4 regions of the Thermaerobacillus caldiproteolyticus genome follow, and region 1 is predicted to be linked to each of the others. Evidence: predicted binding sites of a transcription regulator. Region 1 holds the regulator's gene; each other region holds the start of a gene.
The links. The regulator Rex, encoded in region 1, represses fermentation and respiration genes when NADH is low (regulators of the CRP and FNR family bind a similar motif). The targets are predictions, from matches to a motif close to TTGTGAAATATTTCACAA.
Positions count from the first base shown of each region.

Region 2: a site for Rex is predicted at 1,327-1,344, ahead of ISX45_RS07405 (cytochrome c oxidase subunit 2A). Genes of this name have one in related genera too.
Region 3: a site for Rex is predicted at 2,155-2,172, ahead of adhE (bifunctional acetaldehyde-CoA/alcohol dehydrogenase). Genes of this name have one in related genera too.
Region 4: a site for Rex is predicted at 1,329-1,346, ahead of ISX45_RS05885 (cytochrome ubiquinol oxidase subunit I). Genes of this name have one in related genera too.

Region 1 is NZ_CP064060.1:3,414,556-3,418,788, reverse strand. It holds gene tatC (twin-arginine translocase subunit TatC) at 1-706, opposite strand, end outside; gene tatA (twin-arginine translocase TatA/TatE family subunit) at 731-886, opposite strand; gene ISX45_RS17230 (redox-sensing transcriptional repressor Rex) at 904-1,542, opposite strand; gene moaC (cyclic pyranopterin monophosphate synthase MoaC) at 1,572-2,066, opposite strand; gene ISX45_RS17220 (ABC-F family ATP-binding cassette domain-containing protein) at 2,192-4,126, shown strand.
Region 2 is NZ_CP064060.1:1,508,526-1,512,758, forward strand. It holds gene ISX45_RS07395 (nucleobase:cation symporter-2 family protein) at 1-363, opposite strand, end outside; gene ISX45_RS07400 (xanthine phosphoribosyltransferase) at 360-947, opposite strand; purine riboswitch at 1,096-1,197, opposite strand; gene ISX45_RS07405 (cytochrome c oxidase subunit 2A) at 1,525-1,680, shown strand; gene ISX45_RS07410 (cytochrome c oxidase subunit II) at 1,703-2,179, shown strand; gene ISX45_RS07415 (b(o/a)3-type cytochrome-c oxidase subunit 1) at 2,176-3,822, shown strand; gene ISX45_RS07420 (carboxypeptidase M32) at 3,859-4,233, opposite strand, start outside.
Region 3 is NZ_CP064060.1:3,070,093-3,074,325, forward strand. It holds gene adhE (bifunctional acetaldehyde-CoA/alcohol dehydrogenase) at 1-2,134, opposite strand, end outside; gene ISX45_RS15370 (hypothetical protein) at 2,325-2,552, opposite strand; gene ISX45_RS15375 (ATP-binding protein) at 2,671-4,065, opposite strand.
Region 4 is NZ_CP064060.1:1,191,933-1,196,165, reverse strand. It holds gene ISX45_RS05885 (cytochrome ubiquinol oxidase subunit I) at 1-1,174, opposite strand, end outside; gene ISX45_RS05880 (bifunctional metallophosphatase/5'-nucleotidase) at 1,924-3,555, opposite strand.

The DNA of each region.
Region 1 (4,233 bases):
TTCGATAAGCTATCTTGGAAATCCATATGCTTATTTCATATAAAATCGAGAGCGGAATCATGACAATCACCTGTGACAATACATCCGGAGGGGTAATAATCGCTGCCACAATCAGCAAAACAAAGTAAGCATACTTGCGTACTTTTACTAAAAACATTGGAGTAATCAGTCCTAGTCTTGTCAAAAACATAACGATGATAGGCAGCTGAAAGACTAAGCCAAACGGCAAAACGAGCTGAAGTAAAAATTCAAAATATTCATTAATCCCAATCACTTGATGAATACCTAGGCTAGAAGCTAAATTTTGCATAAAGCGAACGACAAATGGAAACAAGACAAAGTAAGCAAAACTCACACCCGCCAAAAAAAGAAGAAGAGACAGTGGAATATAGCTCAACGTCACTTTTCGTTCTCTCTCGTATAATCCTGGACTGATAAACGCCCAAAGTTGATAAAGCAGAACTGGTGAAGTCATGATTAGTGCAATCACAAACGCAAACTGCATATAAATTTTAATAGGATCTGTCAATCGAAACGCGTTCATCGTTAATTCTTTCGCTTCACCGGCTTTCTGCAAATACAAAATGACTGGCTCTACTAAAAAGAAGCTAGCAATCATCGCGATGACAAAAAAGACAACAACAATGATAAGCCGTTTTCGTAATTCTCCTAAATGCTCATATACGGACATTTCTTTATCGTTCATACCTAATCATCCTACCATTATCTATTACGCTTTTTTGTTGCTTTCTTCATCCTCATCTGCTAACCCTTTTGTAGCATCTTTAAATTCCCGCAACGATTGACCGAGCGACTTCCCGAGATCGGGAAGCTTCTTCGTTCCAAATAATAATACGATGACAACCAAAATGAGCAAGTATTTCATTCATGATTCGCTCCCTTTTATTTAGATGGGTAGTTTTTTAAAAAATACACTAATGACTGTAATTCGATGGCCAAATCAATATGATGAACACGAATATTATCAGGTACGTTTAGTCGAGCGGGAGTGAAATTTAAAATCCCTTTAATCCCCTTTTTCACAAGACGATCTGTAATAGCCTGTGCCACATGAGCTGGTACCGTCAAAATCGCCACAGAAATCTCATCATGAAGACGCTCCTCTAACTCATCAAGGTGATAAACAGGTACCCCGCCTACTTTCGCCCCTACTTTTGCTTTATCAACATCAAATGCCATGACAATTTTCGTGTTATTATTCTTCGTAAAATTGTAGTTTAAAAAAGCCGTTCCTAAGTTTCCGACCCCTACTAATGCTACTTCCGTAATTTCATCCTGATCGAGCGTCTTGCGAAAGAAAGACAATAAATAGTTCACATTATAGCCATAGCCTTTTTTCCCAAGTGCTCCAAAATACGAAAAATCACGGCGAATCGTGGCGGAATCTACTTTTACTGCATCGCTTAACTCTGCTGAAGAAACACGCTGCTTTCCTGAGGCATGTAAATTTTTCAAAAAGCGATAATATAACGGCAAACGCTTCGCCGTTGCCTGTGGAATTTTTAGCTGTTCATTGTTCATGACTACTCCCCCACATTCTCTTTAGCCAACTACTTGTCCTCTCGTCGAAAGTGACCTGATTTTCCACCTGTTTTTTCCACTAGATAAGTTGGTCCAATGATAATTCCTTTATCTAGCGCTTTACACATATCGTAAACCGTCAATGCACAGACAGAAGCCGCAGTTAGCGCTTCCATTTCAACCCCTGTGCTTCCTTTTGTTTTTACAGTTGCTGTAATGAGCAGTTGATAGCGAGACGTCTGTTCTTCCACATCCCAAGCAAATTGAATATCGACACCCCTTAACATTAAAGGATGGCACATTGGAATGAGATCAGCGGTCTTTTTCGCCGCCATAATTCCGGCTACTTGAGCAACGGCAAGAACATCTCCTTTTTGGATCGCGCGATTCGAGATTTTTTCATAAATTTCTTTATTCATCATCACGCTCGTTCTTGCCACAGCGGTCCGAACCGTATCAGTTTTTTCTGTAATATCGACCATTTTTGCATGACCTTGTTCATTAAAGTGAGTAAACGATGACAATGTAAATCTCCTCCACATTATAAACTATACACTATTTTTTCTCATCTGTCTTTTCCGACTCGTTTTATTGCCCAACGAAAACGATTTGCGCTACACTATTATTGTCGAACGAGAGGTGAAAAACAATGATCATTTTACAAGTCAATCAACTGGCAAAATATTTCGGAGCTGAACTTATTTTATCGAATATAAAACTAGAAATACAATCAAAAGACCGGGTTGCTCTTGTTGGGAGAAACGGAGCGGGAAAATCGACACTTCTAAAAATCATTGCCGGTGAAATGTCTTATGATAGCGGGGAAATCATTAAGCCGAAGGATGTAACGGTCGGATACCTGGCCCAAGATAGCGGTCTTCATTCCACGTTATCAATATGGGATGAAATGATGACAGTGTTCGCTCCGCTAAAAACAATGGAAAAAGAATTGCGGATGATGGAACTGCAAATGGGTGACCCAAATATGTTGGCCGACCCTCAGCGTTATGAAAAATTATTAAAAGATTACGATACCCTACAGGAGCGATTTAAAGAACAAGGTGGGTATCAGTATGAAGCCGATATTCGCTCCGTTTTACACGGTTTGAATTTTTCCGAATACGACTATACGACAACTTCCGTTCAATCGCTTAGCGGCGGCCAGCGAACCCGTCTTGCTCTTGGAAAATTATTACTAATGAAGCCAGATTTGCTCATTTTGGACGAGCCAACGAACCATTTAGATCTCGAAACATTAACATGGCTGGAACAGTATTTACAAACATATCCCGGAGCCATTCTCATCGTTTCCCACGATCGTTACTTCCTTGATAAAGTCGTCACCCAAGTATATGAGTTATCGAGAACAACAATAAAAAAATATATAGGCAATTACAGCCGTTATTTACAACAGAAAGCAGACGACTACGAGCGGGAATTAAAATTATATGAAAAGCAACAAGAAGAAATCGCGAAATTAAAAGACTTTATTCAGCGCAATATTGCCCGTGCTTCAACAACGAAACGGGCACAAAGTCGACGTAAGCAACTCGAAAAAATGGAACGAATCGACAAACCGAGCGGGGACGAAAAATCGGCTTCATTTTCATTTGATATCGAACGACAAAGCGGGAACGAAGTGTTGACCGCAGAAGAGGTCTCTGTCGGCTATCATGACGAGAAACCAGTAATTCATAACATTCAGTTTCGAATCACAAGAGGGGACAGCATTGCCTTAGTAGGGCCTAACGGAATCGGAAAATCGACGCTCTTAAAGGCAATCGTGCAAAAAATTCCGCTACAAAGAGGGGAATTTCGCTACGGCTCGAATGTCAAAATCGGCTACTATGATCAAAACCAGGCGAATTTATCATCCAATAAACGTGTGCTCGATGAACTATGGGACGAATACCCTTCAAAAACAGAAAAAGAAATTCGTACCGTACTAGGTAATTTCTTATTTTCCGGGGATGATGTGTTAAAACCCGTTTCCGCATTAAGCGGTGGAGAAAAAGCAAGGCTGGCACTCGCCAAATTAATGATGCAAAAAGCGAATTTTCTCATTTTAGACGAGCCAACGAACCATCTAGATTTGGACAGCAAAGAAGTGCTCGAAAATGCACTGATTGACTATCCAGGAACGATCCTGTTCGTTTCCCATGACCGTTATTTTATTAATCGCATCGCCACCAAAATATACGAACTTACCAAAGACGGCATTACCGAATATCTTGGAGACTACGACTATTACATCACCAAAAAAGCGGAAATGCTTGAACTCGAACGCCTTGCCTCCGAAGAAAAAGCGACCCGTCGCAAGGACGAATCAGCTAACAAACCAAACTATGAACAAGAAAAAGAAGCCAAAAAATTAGAGAGACAACGAAAGCGGCGAATTGAAGAGATTGAAAATGAAATTAGCGAAATCGAACAACAAATTGCGCACATCGATCAACAATTATGTGATCCTGACATATATCAAAATCACGAAAAAGTCCAACAACTTACAAAAGAAAATGAAACAATGAAAGAGAAATTAGAACAATTAATGGAAGAATGGGAAGCATTGCATACATTACAATAATAATTTCACATATATCCATAGTCTACTTTGACTATGGATTATTTTATATTAGTCACATACCCACACCTTTTTCCACAACAACTTGCTTTAAAAATAAAGTTATTCAC
Region 2 (4,233 bases), 1.8 Mb from region 1:
CGGCGGGAAAAACATACGCAGCTTACTAAAATATTTTGCGACGATAACAACAAATACTCCTGCAGCGATAATCGCTCCGTATACAGCGGACATCCCATAGTGTTGACCAATGGCAATAATCGGACCTACAGCGGTAAACGTACAACCCAGCACAATCGGAAGACCAATGCCAAAAAACTGATTTTTCCACACTTGAAGCAATGTCGCGATTCCGCACATGAACAAATCAATTGCCACAAGATATGTAAGTTGTTCTGTCGACAGTTTTAGTGCGCTGCCGACGATAAGAGGAACAATAATCGCTCCCGCGTACATGGCAAGGACATGCTGAAGTCCTAAAGAGAATAGCTTCATCGGGTTCATGGGCACACCACCTCTTCTGCAAATTGCACCTTTCCACCTTGCAGGGAAGCAATGCGCGCAAGTGATACAACGCGAAAACCGCGATTCCGTAATAATGTTCCCCCGTCTTGGAACGCTTTTTCAATAACAATCCCAATGCCAGCCACTTTTGCATTCGCTTGTTTTACTATTTCTGTTAACCCTAAAGCCGCTTGGCCATTAGCTAAAAAATCATCAATGATAACGACGTGGTCATCTTCATGAAGCAATGATCGCGAAACAGAAATTTCTGTTTCTTCCTGTTTCGTAAACGAATAAACCTTCGCTGTATATAAGTCGTTTTGTAGCGTTAATGACTTCCGTTTTCGGGCAATCAAAAGAGGCACCCTTAACGCATACGCTGTCATCAGCGCTGGACTAATACCCGATGATTCAAGCGTCAAGACTTTCGTAACACTCTCGTTCTGAAACGTTTTTGCAAATGTTTCCCCAATCCGCTTCATCAGCACCGGATCAACTTGATGATTTAAAAAGCGATCCACTTTGAGAACGTGCTCGGAAAGAACTTCCCCTTCTTCTACAATTTTTTCAATCAGTTCACGCATGTTGTTCCTCCTTTAAAAATAAAAAAGCTTAAAAAACACCGACCTCACTCATGCATGAGTCAGGCAATGTCTTTTAAGCCGTAAACGGGCAATGATTGACGCCACTTCACTGAGACACTGGGGCCATAAACGTCAACCTCACCCAACCGTTTCTGACATTGCCACTCATAGTCGGTCGATTTACGGTCGACCGGTAGAGACTTGCAGGCCATATTCCTGCAATTATATGAGTGAGTCAGCTATATAAAGTTACTAGCAGTATAGCATGGTTTTCTGAATTTGGAAAGAGTTTTTTCAAAAAACACGAACAATTATATAAAAAAACACATCATAGTTCGTTTTCTATCTCCTCATCATCATTCCTTTCCTAAGACAGACGTTCACAATATTTTCACAAGTTTTTGCGGCTTCATGCGGCGAAAATCACTGTCGTATCAATTTTTTACTGTTATGATAGTGACAAAGTAAGGAATGAACAATTTGTGAAATGGTAAAACGCTCCTACCATTTTCTAACTAGTTTTGTATGATAAAAGTGTAGAAAGTTCTGGGGGATTCAGAAAGGAGGGTATGGGAGGATGTCAAAAACAGAGCTACACCACTCAAAGACAAACGTCAGAGTATCAGAAGAACAAACATCATTAAAAGGAACACTCACCTCTGTTTTTTTACTCGGTTTTTTCCTTATTTTCACATGGGTTAGCGTCTATTTCTTGTTTTTACATCGTCTATAAATGAAAGGAGAGAAAAGGCGATATGCATATGCATAAATATGAAAAAGTTTGGCTCGTGTTCGGAATTGGCTGCTTATTTGTGTTTCTAACAATTGTTGGAGTAAGCGCATTCGCCGAAGGCAACCAGCCTCCAAGCTGTTTAACAACGATCGACCCTGAGAAAGTAGATCAAACTCCGCCATTTAACAAGCCGGGGTTAGTAAAAACAGGGGATAATGAATACCAGCTTAACATTGTTGCTTCCGCATTTGCTTATACACCGAACCAAGTGGAAATCCCAAAAGGAGCAAAAGTTACGATCAATGTCACATCAAAAGACGTCATTCACGGCTTTGAAGTCGTAGGAACAAATATTAATATGATGGTTGAGCCCGGATATGTGAATTCATTCACAAAAACCTTTGATAAAACCGGGGAATATACCATTTTATGCAACGAATATTGCGGTGCCGGCCACCATATGATGACGGCAAGAATTAAGGTGGTGGATAAACAATGAATGAAACATTGAAAGTGGATCGTCGCGATGCGAGATTAGCATTGGCACATATTTACGTCGCATTTATCGCATTAGGATTAGGGGGATTAGCCGGTTTATTACAAACGTTAGTGCGTTCTGGAAAGTTTACGCTTCCAGCCAACATTAGCTACTATACGATTTTAACAACACATGGTGTATTGCTTGGGCTTGTATTAACAACATTCTTTATTATCGGCTTCCAATTTGCCGCGATAAGCCGAACAGCCGGTACGTTTTCCGATCGCGTCCGTTTTTGGGGTTGGATCGGCTTTTGGACAATGACGTTTGGTACGGCAATGACCGCTTTCTTCATTTTAACAGGTCAAGCTTCTGTTCTTTACACATTTTATGCACCCTTACAAGCACATCCTGGCTTTTATCTTGGTTTAACACTTGTCGTTGTCGGAAGCTGGATGAGCGGCTTTGCGATGTTCGCGCATTATATGAAATGGAAAAAAGAACATCCAGGCCAAGTAAGCCCTCTTCTCACCTTTATGGCTGTTGTGAACATGGTTTTATGGCTAGTCTGCACATTAGGCGTTGCGGCAACTGTTCTTATTCAATTATTACCTTGGTCTTTAGGTCTTGTCGATCGAATTAACATATTAGTCAGCCGGACATTGTTCTGGTATTTTGGACATCCGCTTGTCTATTTCTGGTTACTGCCGGCTTATATGATATGGTATGTGGTCATTCCAAAAGTCATAGGTGGAAAAATTTTCTCTGACTCACTAGCTCGTTTAGCGTTCATTTTATTCTTGATTTTCTCAATTCCAGTCGGATTCCACCATCAATTATTGGAGCCAGGAATTGAGCCTTTTTGGAAATATGTACAGGTTGTTTTAACGTTTATGGTCGTAATTCCATCTTTAATGACCGCTTTCTCAATGTTTGCGACTTTTGAAATGTACGGTCGTTCAAAAGGTACTACAGGACTTTTCGGATGGTTGCGTAAACTTCCTTGGGGAGATGCGCGTTTCTTCGCACCGTTTGTAGGAATGGTATTCTTTATTCCTGCCGGTGCCGGCGGAATTATCAATGCTTCTCACCAGTTAGACCAAGTCGTGCATAATACGGTTTGGGTTACTGGGCATTTCCACTTAACAATAGCAACAACGGTCGTTCTCACCTTCTTCGGTGCAGCATATTGGCTCATTCCGCATTTAAGTGGACGAGTGATGACAAAAGCAATGAATCGATTAGCAATCATCCAAACGGTAGTATGGGCTGTTGGGATGTGCTTTATGTCCGGTTCGATGCACTTTGCTGGTCTGCTTGGCGCGCCGCGTCGTTCCGCGTTTTCCACATACGGAAACTCGCCACAAGCGCTTGAATGGATTCCATATCAGATTGCACAAGCAGTCGGTGGAACAATTTTATTCATCGGTATTATCTTAGTACTTGTCATTGTAACCAACTTGGCATTCTTTGCACCAAAAGGAGAAACAGAGTTCCCTGTTGGCGAAGCCGCTGAAAGCACAGAACGTACACCGCTTGTGTTAGAAAACTGGAAGCTTTGGATCGGTATTACTGTCGTACTTATTTTAATTGCTTACACCATTCCGTTTATCGATATGATTCAAAACGCTCCTCCGGGTTCAAAAGGTTATAAGCTATGGTAGAAGTGAATCCCCTCCCGAACAAGGAGGGGATTTCGTTTATAACCGATAAATCGCTTTATATTTTTCTTCTAAGTATTGAATAAGATAGTCGGCATTCAATCCTTCACCGGTCGCTTCTTGCAAAATATCAAGCGGCTTTTTTGTTTTGCCAAAGCGATGAACGTTGGCCGTTAGCCATTCGCGAATCGGGAGCAACTCCCCTCTTTCTAGTAACTCATCAAAATGAGTAAGGTCTTTAATCATCGCGTTTTTTAATTGCGCGGCATATATATAGCCAAGAGCATAGGAAGGAAAATAACCGAAGCTTCCTCCCGACCAATGCACATCCTGCAAGACGCCAACCGCATCATTGCCGGGACGAATGCCGAGATATTCTTCATACTTATCATTCCAAATATCTGGCAAGTCTTT
Region 3 (4,233 bases), 340 kb from region 1:
ATGCATTATGCATTTTTTCACGGGCAACTTCGTCATTTCCGTTTTTATAAGCTCTTGGTAAATATTCAAAAACAAGTTGGATCGCCTTCATTGCAAGACCGTCTGTATAGTCGTTTGCCATATTAGATACATATGCTTCGATCGCATGAGTTAGTACGTCCATCCCTGTATCGGCTGTTACATGTTTTGGCAATGTCATGACAAATTGCGGGTCGACAATCGCCACATCTGGTGTTAATTCATAGTCTGCCAATGGATATTTAATGTTATTTTCTTTATCGGTAATAACCGCAAATGATGTAACTTCTGAACCCGTTCCTGATGTTGTTGGAATCGCCACAAATTGCGCTTTTTGGCCTAGCTTTGGATATTTAAAAACACGTTTCCGAATATCTAAGAATTTTTGTTTCAATCCATTGAAGTCTGTTTCTGGATGTTCATAGAACAGCCACATCGCTTTCGCTGCGTCCATCGCTGAACCGCCGCCGAGCGCAATAATCACATCTGGCTCGAAGCTTCTCATCATATCGGCACCTTTCATCACCGTCGTGATGGATGGGTCGGGCTCTACTTCCGAGAAAATTTCGCAATGAACGTAATCTGGGCGTTTTCGTAAATAATATAACACTTTATCTACGTATCCCAGTTTCACCATACCTTGGTCTGTAACAATAAACGCTTTTGAGATATTCGGCATTTTCGCCAAATATTGCGTAGCATTTTTCTCAAAATAAATTTTTGGTGGTACTTTAAACCATTGCATATTGACAGTCCTTTTCGCCATTTTCTTAATATTAATGAGGTGAATCGTTCCTACGTTCGTTGATACAGAGTTTCCGCCAAATGTACCACAGCCGAGTGTTAGCGATGGAATATATGCATTATAAATATCACCAATCGCTCCTTGTGAAGATGGAGCATTGACAATAATTCGGCCTGCTTTCATTCTCTTGCCAAATTCTGTGATTACATCTTCATTATCAGAATGAATCACAGCTGAGTGACCTAATCCCCCAAACTCTAGCATTTCTTCACAACGCTTAAAACCTTCTTCTGTGCTATTTACTGTATAACAAGCTAACACAGGGCTTAGCTTCTCGCGAGAAAGTGGATACTGCGGACCGACTCCTTTTAATTCGGCAACAAGAATTTTCGTGTCTTTCGGTACGTCGACACCAGCCATTTTTGCAATTTCATATGCCGGTTTCCCAACGATATCAGGGTTGACAGCGCACGTATTTTCATTGATCACGAGTTTTTCTACTTTTTTCTTTTCTTCTTCATTTAAGAAATAACAATGGTTTTCGATCATTTCTTTTTTGACTTTGTCGTAAATCACTTTATCAATGATTACAGCTTGCTCAGAAGCACAAATCATGCCATTATCAAATGTTTTTGATAAAATTAAATCGTTGACCGCTCGTTTCACATTCGCCGTTTTTTCAATATAACAAGGGACGTTACCAGGACCAACACCTAAAGCTGGTTTTCCTGAGCTATAAGCAGCCCTCACCATACCTGCGCCACCAGTTGCTAAAATGAGAGAAACACCTGGATGATGCATGAGTTGTTGTGTTGCTTCTAATGAAGGTGTTTCGATCCATTGGATACAGTGTTCTGGAGCGCCTGCCTTAATCGCTGCTTCACGTAAAACCCTTGCTGCTTCACTACTGCATTTTTGCGCAGATGGATGGAAAGCAAAAATGATTGGGTTACGTGTTTTAATCGAAATAAGTGCTTTAAACATCGTCGTTGATGTCGGGTTTGTTACTGGTGTTACCCCTGCAATTACACCAACCGGTTCTGCAATTTCCACAATTCCTTCATGCGGATTTTCACGAATAATACCGACCGTTTTATCGTACTTAATATTGTGGTATATATATTCGGTTGCGAAAATATTTTTAATGATTTTATCTTCATATACACCACGTTTTGTTTCTTCGACTGCAAGTTTTGCTAATGACATATGCTGATCGAGTCCAGCCAACGCCATTTCTTTAACGATTTTATCAATCGTTTCTTGGTCGTAATCTCTAAATCTTTCTAGTGCCTTTTGAGCATTCGCGACAAGCTGGTCGATCATTTTGGTCACTTCACTTTTTTTGTCTAACACTTTTTCTTCAACAGCCATGTTGACGACCTCCTATTAATTTGTGAAGAATTTCACAAACAAAAAGAAAAATTTTAGATGAGAATCATCTCATCCAGCACACTTTCATTATAAACGGTCGACTGGGATTTCGGTTTGTCAAATTTGTGAAATATTGAACAATCTTTTTTTTTGTAAAAAACGAGCTATCGTCCAAGATAGCTCGTTACTGCTACTCGCAAACAGGATTGCGAGGAATTTTAGTAAATGAAATATCATGATACATTCGTGTATTTCTTTTAATAATAACGACGTAATTAACTGTCCATATATAAGAAGGGATGTCATTCCCCTCTTCAAACATCATCGCTTCAAACGAGTCGCCAATCGTTTCTTCAAAGCTCTCCAGTGTATAAGTTGCTACATCAGTTGAAAAATCTCTCCACTCGCAAACAATCATGTTCTCACTCCTAATGTTACCATGTTTGCTCTTATTGTAATACGTTTTTTCAAACAGTTGTTTGTTATATATTGAACAAATTGTGAATCCTACTGTTATTGTACAATATAAAGAAAAATCATTTCTTCGTTATATAAGCTTGCCTTGGGTGATTTGGCTGATTAGGATATTTTAATTGTATTTTCCCTTCGTCTAACAACTTCGCTAAATAGTTGTTTCGCAAACCATCAGGCGTTCTTGCTAACAATGTGGCTAATTCTTTTAACATTAACGGTTTTTTGGCACAAAGCTGTAAAATGATTTGTTCCATTACACTTGGATGAAGACGTTTTTTCTTTCGTGCTAACTCCGCTATATTCCATAATTCTTCATGAATCTGTCCAGACTCAACGAACGAAGCCATCTCAGAAGATCGATCGTTTTTGTTATTTACGGAGTTCGATGGATTATTTATGGAGTTAGAATCTTTATTTACTGAGTTCATCATATCACTTATGAAATCCGGATCTTTATTTACGGACTTAATGTCATTATTTACGGAGTCGACACCTTTGTTTACGGAGTTTTTATGGTTATTAACGGAGTGTCGATTTTTGTTTACGGAGTATAAATCCTTATTTACGGAGTTTACTACTTGCTCAAACATCGGTTCATTCATATCGTCATTTTCATGCTGTTGCATATCATCAACATGAACTGTTTCATATGATGCAGCCGTTTCATCTGGAAAAAGATACTTCGATGATTGAATCGTTAATGTTAAAATCGTGCGCTCTGGATTTGTATGTTGCAAAAACTCCGGCTGCTTCCATTGATGTTGTTTCCACGTAATTTCAATATGCTTTAACCCCGAACCAGCCCGTTTACAAAGTCCAATTAAAATAAACATTTTAAATAGATTCGGATTGCGGAGATTGCTCATTCCACCCGAAAAAGCGTGATCAATTGGAATCCGAAATAATCCTGGGTTTGAAAATCGAAAGACATCCTGCTCTTTTTCAATGACAATGCCACCTTCGCCCGAGTAATCAGCGTGAACTAATGCATTGATGAGCGCTTCATGCAAAGCAGGGGACAATGTAGAATCTACGTTGGTGAAGTGTGCCATCACTTTAAAATAAAAATCATACACATTTCCTGACCATGTTCCATCTTGAGACGTAAATCGCTTTGTCCAAACACTGGTTACTATATCGCTCGAACTTTCCCGATACTCCAAAAAATATTGCGGTAAAACTTCTGTAATAATCCGCTCTTCGCTAAACATTAATAAACCTGCCAATGTGACTCCTTCTTTACTGCTGTTCCGCAGTTTTCCCCATGCGCCAATTTTGTATAAAAATTCTTTTGTCTCGAGTCCATTCCATGGATGATTTGGCTTTACAGCTGCAAATTTTTCACGGTAACTTTTTACAGATTCAAAATTTAATTCATTTAATCCGTAATGTTCCAGAATGAGACTATCGTGCAGTACGGATGAATGGTCATCTGAATGTATTGTATATTTATTCACTTCCAATCTCCCTCTTAAATTATTTTATAAAAATATTTCTGTTTACACCGCTTTCCTATAATTCTTATTTTATCATCTTTCCTCTTTAGTGAGTGTGATTACCAAAAAAAGAAAAAGACAGATTCTATTGTACACCTATCATTTTACATATTCATTTATTTCCAAAAG
Region 4 (4,233 bases), 1.5 Mb from region 1:
CTTCGGTCATGATCCATCCGAAAGTGTTTGCCAAAAACGGAAATGAGATAGCCGGAACAAGGATTTTCAAGAACATACTGCTTTGCTCAATTCGTCCCCTTTTCCACAAATACAAACCAATCATCGATAATAAGATCATCGCCATACCAAAGCCAATCATTAGACGGAAGCTCCAATACGTCGTTTTGACCGGAGGGATATAATTCGTACCTTCACCAACGATTGGATCGTATTTTTTCGCATATTCGGCTTGGAGAGTTTTCATTCCTTTTAAACTGCCTTCAAATTTAGAATAAGATAAATAGCTTAATGCATAAGGAATATTTAACTCAAACTTATTTTCTTGATTCTTTGTATCAATCCAAGCAAATGCTGACCATGGCGCAGGATCGGGAGTATCTTCCCAAATACCCTCTGCAGCTGCCATCTTCATTGGCTGTGTTTTTACAAGATATTGTGCTTGGGCATGTCCGCTGAAGGCAGCACCCAAACTGCCAATGAAACCAATGATTAAGGCGATATTCATGGATTTCTTGTAAAATTCGATATGTTTCTTCTTTAATAAGTTATAAGCACTTACACCAGCAATGAAGAATGCTCCGGTAGCTAATGCACCTGTGATGACATGCGGAAACTCCACCCATAATTGTCCATTGGTTATAAGCGCAAGAAAGTCAACCATTTCCGCCCTGCCATTTCTAATTTCATAACCAACAGGCACTTGCATGAAGGCGTTTGCCGTTAAAATCCAAAAACCAGAAATCATAGTTCCAATAGATACAAGCCAAATGCTTGCCAAATGCACTTTTTTAGGTAAACGATCCCAGCCAAAAATCCAAAGGCCGATAAAAGTGGATTCCATAAAGAAGGCAAGCAATGCTTCAATGGCCAGAGGTGCCCCGAAGACGTCACCGACAAATCTAGAATAATCCGACCAGTTCATCCCAAATTGGAATTCCTGAATAATTCCTGTTACAACCCCTACAGCAAAGTTAATCAGAAACAAATGCCCCCAGAATTTCGCCATTTTTTTATAAATCTCTTTTTTCTTCACAACGTATAATGTTTGCATTAAAGCGATAATAAATGCCAAACCAATGGTAAGCGGCACGAAGAAGAAGTGGTAAATTGTAGTCAATGCAAATTGTATTCTTGCCAACATGACTGGATCCATAGTAGTTCCTCCTTTAAGTATTCGCCAGAATTCGATCTAGGTTGCATCATGCTCATAATTTCACATAACCAACTATATGTTCATGATTTCACATAACTATGCATCTTGATTCCTCCCTTAAGATTTTCATCAGAATTTGACCTCAGGTGATATCATGTTCATTATTTCACATAACTATCCAGCTTAATTCCTCCCTTAATAATTTCATCAAATTTGACCTGAAGTTATACCATGTTCACAATTTCACAAAATGAAACATAATTAATATAGGAAACATGAAAACTCCCTAAAGAACTGGCACTTTCTGGGTAACGAAAACAATTTCTATTTAGAATCTCTATTGAATGAGAATCTCGCTAATACTATAACAAAAAAACGGTCATAATTTCTTTGACAGTTTGACAAATATGTTACAAAATTACGACGAAATTCGTAAAAAATCTTATACATATAATCAAAAATGGCTAAAAGAGGAATAAATTAGCTATATATGAGGATCATATATCCATTAGAGGAAACAAACGTAAATACTAATTGGAATAAACTAAATTCATATGTAAGATCAGTATTACTCATCACCATTTTTAGATTTCTATTATTCCACTAATATAAAAAACAACGCCTTAGAGACGTTGTTTTTCTTCCTTGCCTTGATAAGATATCCCTCTTGTTGAGAACACCGCAACAGAAAACGCTGCGGTGTAGATGAAAATGGTCTCTTGTTGTCTTTATTGCGCGATATGTAAAGCTTAAGAAATCTTTTGAATTCGACCTTCAGTGTTAGCGTCAAATGGTTGAGGGAGCTTTTTAATGTAGTTGATAAGAGCATCAAGATCAACAGGACCGACTTCGCGGTTCTTCCCTTCTGTTAATACAGTAAAGTTATCTCCCCCATCAGCAAGAAAACTATTAACAGTGACGGTGTATTCTGCGTTTGGATCAAGTTTTGTTCCATCCGACAAGTAAATATCGACGACTTTCTCTCCGATCGGCTTTTTCGCATCCCATGTATACTTCAGTCCTGAAATTTGAAGAATGCGGGTTTGGTTCGACTGCCATTGCTGATTAAGAAGACGACGCACTTGCTCACCCGTCAATGTCATTTTCACTAGCTGATTGCTGAATGGCTGGACGTTATATAATTCTCCCCATATTACTTCTCCTTGCTCAATATCTGCTCGAATGCCGCCCGGATTCATGAAAGCAAAATCGGTCTTCATCGAATCGCGCTGTGCATCAGCGATGAGGTTGCCTAAAGCTGATTCGCCACTTGCGCTTTGCTCATCTGTAATCGTCTCTTTCGCCGTGCCAATGACTTGATTGATAATTGGCGCCACTTTTTTCTCGTATTTTTCGATCAACCGTTTAATTTTTTTGTCAGGTTTCATCGCATCTTGATATGTTGTGACGATTTCGGCTTTCTTGGACACCACGTCTTTTGTACGCGGATCAATTTGTAAATCGACATCAGAAAATGCCGTTCCATATGAATACGATTGAACAAGAAGTTTTCCATCCACTTCTGCATTTAAATAAGAATGGTTATGACCAGCGAACATCACATCTACTTCGTCATCTACGTTTTTGGCGATGTCCACGATTTCTCCGCTTGCGTTCGAACCATTTGTACCAGAAATTCCTGGGTTATGCGCAAGTACAACGATCGTCTCTACTCCTTTCTTTTTCAATTCCGCTACCGCTTTGTTAATGGCCTCTGCTTCATCGGTAAATTCAACGCCAGCTACTCCGCTTGGGGTCACGATGTTCGGTGTATCAGATAAAACGACTCCAATAAACCCGATCGGAATACCGTTAACTTTTTTAATCACATAAGGTGGTAAAATCGGCTTCCCTGTTTCTTTATCGATCACATTGGCTGCTACATATGGAAAATTGGCTCCTGAAAAATAGCCTGTCACCGGATGCGTTCCACCATAGATGAGTCGTAACATTTCGTCAACACCTTCGTCAAACTCGTGATTTCCAAGAGTTCCAACATCAAAACCTAACTTATTTAAAATTTCGATCGTTGGTTCATCCTGAAGAAGAGCAGATACAGGAGAGCTTGCTCCGACGACATCGCCCGCATGAACAAGAAGCGTATTTTTATTTTCGGATTCACGCTGCTTTAAATAAGCAGCAAGATAATCCGCTCGACCAACCGCTCTTCCTCCGACTTTCCGAGTGACATCAATTTGCCCGTGAAAATCATTGATTCCTAACAACTGTACGTTAATATAACGGTGTTGATAGGAATCGGCTTGTTTTGGAATTCCCAGATTTTCTGATCGTTCGGATGCGAATGCACTTCCAGAAGAAAAAGCAACCGATAACGCAAGCATAGGTATCGCCTTTTTCATCAGTTTAGATGGAAACTCCATTCTCATATCCCCTTTCATAAATCTTTTACACTCAATTACAATAATAGAGATGAAATACTTATTTTTTGATACATTGTTGTAAATTTTCTGTAAATTTATATCGTAACGAATCTCGAAATCGCTTACAATTCCACATATAATCTATGGAAATAGTAATCTTCTTCATAAAAAAGACGCTGATTTGAGCCGCGAATGATTCAATTTTATATAAAATTTACACATAAAACATAAATATGATGAAAACGTTTTCCATTTGTTTTACAAAAGAGTTAAACTAGATTAGTCCCCTAATTACTTCACGTTTAGTTTTTCGTCTTGTAAGAGTAAGATGGTGAGTATAAGTGATTATCACTCACCGTCTGCTCGTTTTCGTTTGGTTCCTTCAAATCCCCACATTTCGGAATATCTGCATGAATGCTTCTATTCGACTAAGGAATTTTGTCTCCTCACTGACTAAAAACATGACCATGCGTGGTATGCAACTAGCTGTCCAAATGCAGCTGATTTAGCAAGTTAATGGATTCTATCTTTTCCTTTGTAAAAAATTCTTTATAACATAACAGGTTTCGGTACAATACAGTTAATATTAATTTTTTTTGATCCTAATGCTCTTTTTCCCGAGTTGGTTTGTAAAATTGTTCTATCGATCCTTTTGCGCCTGCATATAAACTAATATTT